DNA from 2 places in the Lichenibacterium dinghuense genome. Region 2 is predicted to be linked to the other one. Evidence: predicted binding sites of a transcription regulator. Region 2 holds the regulator's gene; the other holds the start of a gene.
What was found. The regulator HrcA, encoded in region 2, represses chaperone genes, less so after heat shock. The targets are predictions, from matches to a motif close to GTTAGCACTCNCNNNNNGNGAGTGCTAAC.
Positions count from the first base shown of each region.

Region 1: a site for HrcA is predicted at 1,615-1,643, ahead of groES (co-chaperone GroES). Genes of this name have one in related genera too.

Region 1 covers NZ_JAJLMN010000001.1:4,764,484-4,767,592, reverse strand. Annotated here, with positions in the region: gene groL (chaperonin GroEL) at 1-1,201, opposite strand, end outside; gene groES (co-chaperone GroES) at 1,250-1,537, opposite strand; gene L7N97_RS22865 (sensor histidine kinase) at 1,824-3,109, shown strand, end outside.
Region 2 covers NZ_JAJLMN010000001.1:1,887,974-1,891,082, forward strand. Annotated here, with positions in the region: gene L7N97_RS09150 (hypothetical protein) at 1-1,422, shown strand, start outside; gene hrcA (heat-inducible transcriptional repressor HrcA) at 1,388-2,473, opposite strand; gene L7N97_RS09160 (NADH:flavin oxidoreductase/NADH oxidase) at 2,547-3,109, opposite strand, start outside.

The DNA.
Region 1 (3,109 bases), 2.9 Mb from region 2:
TGAGGGCGTCGTCGACGCGGTCCTTCTTCTCCTTCACCTCGACCTCGGTCGAGCCGCCGACGCGGATCACCGCGACGCCGCCCGCGAGCTTGGCCAGGCGCTCCTGGAGCTTCTCACGGTCGTAGTCCGAGGTGGTCTCCTCGATCTGCGCCTTGATCTGGGCGATGCGGGCGTCGATGTCCTCCTTCTTGCCGGAGCCGTCGATGACCGTGGTGTTCTCCTTGTCGATGCGGATGCGCTTGGCGCGGCCGAGCATCGGCAGGGTGACGGACTCGAGCTTGATGCCGAGCTCCTCGGAGATCATCTGGCCGGAGGTCAGGATCGCGATGTCTTCCAGCATGGCCTTGCGGCGGTCGCCGAAGCCCGGAGCCTTGACGGCCGCGACCTTGAGGCCGCCGCGCAGCTTGTTGACCACCAGGGTGGCCAGCGCCTCGCCCTCGACGTCCTCGGCCACGATCACCAGCGGCTTGCCGGTCTGCACCACGGCCTCGAGCACCGGCAGCATCGCCTGCAGCGACGACAGCTTCTTCTCGTGGATCAGGATGTAGGGGTCGTCGAGCTCGGCGACCATCTTCTCGGCGTTGGTGATGAAGTAGGGGCTGAGGTAGCCGCGGTCGAACTGCATGCCCTCGACGACGTCGAGCTCGGTCTCGGAGGTCTTGGCCTCCTCAACGGTGATCACGCCCTCGTTGCCGACCTTCTGCATGGCCTGCGAGATCATCTCGCCGATCGACTTGTCGCCGTTGGCCGAGATGGTGCCGACCTGGGCGACCTCGTCCGATGAGGCGATCTTCTTGGCGCGGGCCTTGATGTCCTTGATGGCCGCCTCGACGGCCATGTCGACGCCGCGCTTCAGGTCCATCGGGTTGATGCCGGCCGCGACGTACTTGGAGCCCTCGCGCACGATGGCCTGGGCCAGGACGGTCGCGGTGGTGGTGCCGTCGCCGGCCTTGTCGTTGGTCTTCGAGGCCACTTCGCGCACCATCTGGGCGCCCATGTTCTCGAACTTGTCGTCGAGCTCGATCTCCTTGGCGACCGTCACACCGTCCTTGGTGATGCGGGGCGCGCCGAAGCTCTTGTCGATCACGACGTTGCGGCCCTTCGGGCCCAGCGTGACCTTGACGGCGTCGGCGAGGATGTCGACGCCGCGCAGCATCTTGGCGCGGGCGTCGGAGGAGAAGCGTACTTCCTTGGCAGCCATTCTGTCAGCTCCTGGTTCGGGGGTTCAGCGTGATGGGAACCGGAAGGCTCAGCCGACCACGCCCATGATGTCGCTCTCCTTCATGATGAGGAGATCCTGGCCGTCGATCTTGACCTCGGTGCCGGACCACTTGCCGAACAGCACCTTGTCGCCGGCCTTCACGTCGAGGGGGGTAAGCTTGCCGCTCTCGTCCCGGCCGCCGGGGCCCACGGCGACGATCTCGCCTTCCTGGGGCTTCTCCTTGGCGGTGTCCGGGATGATGATGCCGCCCTTGGTCTTCTCTTCGCCTTCGAGACGCTTGACGACCACGCGGTCGTGCAGGGGACGGAAATTCATGGAGACCTTCCTGTTCGTGGAGCGGGGCGGCCGTGCTATGCGGGTCGCCGTTGCGCAGAACCTGATCCTGTGCCGCTGTTAGCACTCATCCGGGGAGAGTGCCAGAGCGCGCCCCTGACCTAGGCGGCACGGATGACACTGTCAAGACGACGCGGATGGTTCGGCGGTGGACGGCGCGCGGCGAGCCCGATTGGGCGGAGCCGCGGAAGCTGGTAGGACACGGGCCCGCATCGGACCGGAAAGCGCCCTTGTCCCATCCCCCACTCCCCGGACCCGCCGCGAAGCCGTGCTGAAGCGCTGGGCCGCCCCTCCGGCGTTGCGCCGTCCGCGCTCCGCGTCGGGCCGCATCATCCTCGTGCTCGGCGCCTGCGGGCTCGCCTTCATCCTCGGCACGGCCGGCTACATCGCCGCGCACGAGCGCCAGATCGCCTTCCGCGAGGCGCGCGCCTCCGCCCAGGGCGCGGCCTTCTCGCTGGCCGACCACGCGTCGCGCCTGTTCGAGGTGAGCGACCTCGCGCTCCGCACCGCCACCCTGTCGCTCAGCGACATGCCCTGGGACGAGGCGGAAGCGTCGCGCTCGCTGCACGACGAGCTGAGGGCCACGTCCGACGTCCTGCCCTACATCCGCGACCTCGTCCTCGCCGACGCCGACGGCCGCCTGCGGGCCGCCACGCTGGCCTTCCCGGTGCCGCAGGTGTCGTTGGTCGACCGGCCGGCCTTCGCGGCGGTGCGCGGCGGGGCCGAGGGCCTCATCCTCGGCGACCCCATCGTCGGCAAGGTCAGCGGCAAGCCGTCCTTCCTCATCGCGCGGCGGCTGGTCGGAGCCGACGGGCGATTCCGCGGCATGGCCGCCGCCACGGCGGACCTCGACTACTTCCTGACATACTGGCGCCGCCTGGAGCTGGCCAACGACGCCCATGTGGCGCTGGTCCGCCCCGGCGGCGGGCAGGTGCTGGTGCGCCTGCCCGAGGTGCCGCCCATCGCGCCGACGTCGCTGCCCGCGCTGAGCGCGGCGGTCGCGGCTCGGCCCGTCGCCGGCCTCTACGACCCCGCGCCCGAGCGGCTCGGCTTCTACCAGCGCGTCGGCGACCTGCCGGTCTACCTCACGGTGAGCTACAGCGAGGCGGCGGTGGAGGCCGGCTGGCGCGCCTGGCTGTGGGGTTTCCTGCTGTTCCCCGCCGCCGCGATCCTGGCGCTCTTCGGCCTCCTGGCGCTGGCGCGGCGGCAGAGCCGCGTCGAGGCGCGGGCGAGCCTCGCGGTCGACCGCGCGCGGGCGGCCCTGGCCACCGCCAACCTCCGGCTGGAGCAGCGCGTGGCCGAGCGCACCGCCGACCTCCGCGAAAGCAACGCCGAGGTGCAGCGCTTCGCCTACATCGTCAGCCACGACCTCCGGGCGCCGCTCGTCAACATCATGGGATTCACCTCCGAGCTGCAGCGCCTGCGCGCCGACATCTTCCCCGAGTCCGCCGTCGCGGCCGATCCCACGCTGCGGGCCGACTTCGACGAGGCCATCGGCTTCATCCAGTCCTCGATCGACAAGATGGACCGGCTGATCAAGGCGATTCTGACCCT
Region 2 (3,109 bases):
AAGGGTTTTTCGGGCGACCTCCAGGCGAGCCTCGCCTTCGAACGGACCATGCCCTACGACGACCGCATCCCGCTGCTCTTCGCCGAGACCGTGTTCCACCGCCTGCCGTCGCGCACCGGGCCGGACGCGTTCGGCTGGTACTTCTCCGACCGGCCGCCGCTCCAGGCCGGCTTCGTGCTGCTGTTCTCGCCGCTGTGGCGGGCGGTCGACCCGGAGCTGGCCTACCGGGCGCTCGGCACGGCGCTGCAGGCCCTCGCGGTCGGAAGCACCTGGCTCCTGTGCCGCGCGCTCGGCTTCGGCCGGGGCGAGGCGCGCTTCGCCACCCTGGCCTTCGCGCTGTCGGGCTTCAGCTACTACGAATCCGTCTACGCCTGGCCGAAGCTGCTGGCCGCGGCCTTCCTGTTCGTCGGCTGCGCGGCGCTCGGGCCCGCCCTGCTGGCGCGCCGCCGCGCCGGGCGCGGCGAAGCGCTGCTCCTCGGCCTCGGCACCGGGCTCGCGCTGCTGTCGCACGGCGCGGTCGCCTTCGCGGTGATCCCGCTCGCCTTCCTGGTGGCGGCCTCGCGCCTGCTGGACCTGCGCGGCGCGCTGCTGGCCGCGGGCGCCGTGCTGTGCCTCCTCGCGCCCTGGTCGGCCTACGGCCGCTTCGTCGACCCCAACGACGGGCGCCTGATCCGCATGCACCTCACGGGCGCGGACTACGCCGCCAAGGGGCCGCTCCTCGACGCCTTCCGGGAATCCTATTCCAAACTGACCCCGGCCGCCTGGATCGAGGGCCGGATCGAGAACCTGGAGCTGCTGTGGGGCGATCGCGACCTCGACGCGCTGGTGGGGCGCCTCGCCGCCGGCCTGCGCGACGAGCGGCTGCGCGTGCCGCTGGTCGACGGCGACGACACCTGGGCCATCACGCCGAGCAAGCTGCGCTACGACCTCGTGTCCCTCGGCACCGCGCTCAGGGTGGACCAGACCGTGCACGTGTTCCGCGCCCTCGGCCTGTTCGATCTCGCCTGGCCGCTGCTGCTCCTGCTCGCCGTCCCCCGCGTCGCGAGGACCGTGCTCGACCGCGGCTTCGTGGCCCTGACGGCGCTGACGGCGCTGTCCTGCCTGTGTTTCGCGACCCTGGAGTTCGGCCACGGCACCGTGACGGTGCACGGCAGCTACAGCATCGTGGCGGGGCTCTTCGTGATCGCGGCGGTGCTGCTGCATCGCGTCTGGCGACGGGGCGCGTGGTGGGTGTTCGGCGCCAACGCGGCGCTGACCCTGCTGATCTGGGTCGTCAGCGCGCCCGGCGCCGTGCTGGAGCCGGTGCGGCGCGTCCAGCCCGCCCCCGCGGCCGTGGCGCTCGCCGCGCTGGCGCTGCTCGTCGCCCTGCTGTTCCGCGAGGCGCCCGTCAGCCGTAGGGCCCTCTTACCAACCCAGAGATGACCTGGGCCGTATAGTCCACCATGGGCACCACGCGGGCGTAGTTGAGCCGGGTCGGGCCGATGATGCCGAGCACGCCGACGATGCGCTGCTGCCCGTCGCGGAACGGCGCCGCCACCATGGAGGAGCCCGACAGCGAGAACAGCTTGTTCTCCGCGCCGATGAAGATGCGGACGCCCTCGCCCGTCTCGGCCCGGTTGAGGAGGTCGATCACGTCGGTCTTGGTTTCGAGGTCGGCGAAGAGCAGGCGGATGCGCTCGAGGTCGCCCAGCGCGGTGAGGTCGTCGAGCAGGTTCGCCTGGCCGCGCACGATGAGCTGGCGCTCGCCTCCGAGGCCCGCCCAGCCCGCGAGCCCGGCGTCGACGAGCCGCGCCGTGAGCTGGTCGAGCTCGCCCTGCGCGGCCGAGCGCTCGGCCTCGATCTCGGCGCGGGCCTCGCCCAGCGTGCGGCCGCGGATGCGGGCGTTGAGGTAGTTGCCGGCCTCGACCAGGGCCGAGGGCGGCAGCCCCGGCGGCGTCAGCACCACGCGGTTCTCGACCGAGCCGTCCTCCGCCACGAGGATCGCCAGCGCCCGCTCGGGCTCCAGCCGCACGAACTCGATGTGCTTGAGGCGCGCGTTGTCCTTGCTGGTGACGACGACGCCGGCGCCGCGCGTCAGCCCCGACAGGAGGCTCGTCGCCTCGACGAGCGCGTTCTCCAGCGTGCGGTCCTTCGAGGCGGCGCGCAGGTCCGCCTCGATGCGGCGGCGCTCGGCCTCGGCGACGTCGCCGATCTCCAGGAGCGCGTCGACGAAGAAGCGCAGCCCCATCTGGGTCGGCAGGCGCCCGGCGCTGGTGTGGGGCGCGTAGACGAGGCCCAGCTCCTCCAGGTCCTGCATGACGTTGCGGACCGAGGCCGGCGACAGCGTCATCGGCAGGAGGCGCGACAGCTGGCGCGACCCCACGGGCTCGCCCGTGCGCAGGTAGCCGTCGACGATGCGCCGAAAGATCTCGCGCGAGCGCTCGTTCAGCGCCGCGAGCACGCCGGCCGTGGAGGCGTCGATCATCGGGGTCATGGGGAGAGCATGGCGCCCCCGCGGCGCCGTGGCAAGGCGGGGCGCGGCCGGTGAGCCGCGCCCCGCGGCGGCGTCAGCGATACCGCGCGAGCCAGTGCGCGTAGGGCGCCGGCAGCGTCGCCCAGGCGGCGTTCTCGACGCCGAGGCTCTTCGCGGCCGCGTAGGGCCAGTGCGGGTCGGCGAGCAGCGGGCGCGCCAGCATCACGAGGTCGACCTTGCCGGCCTGCACCAGGGCGTCGGCTTCCTCGGGCTTGGAGATGAACCAGCTCGTGGTGCCGGGCAGGCCGGTCTCGCGCAGCACGCGGGCCGCCGTGTCGGCCATGAAGTTCGGCCCCCAGGGGATCTGGGCGTCCGGCGTGTTGAAGCCGATCGACACATCCACGAAGTCGAGCCCCTCGGCCTTCATGCGCCTGAGGAGGGCGATCGATTCCTCCAGCATGGCGTCGTTGCCGTCGAAGTCGGTCACGCCGAGGCGCACCGTCAGCGGGCGGTCCTCCGGCCACACCTTTCGCACCGCGACCAGCAGCTCGAACAGGTAGCGGGCGCGGTTCTCGGCCGAGCCGCCGTACCCGTCGGTGCGCTTGTTGGAGTGCGGCGAGAAGAAGTTCTGCGCGAGGTAGCCGTGCGCCATGTGGA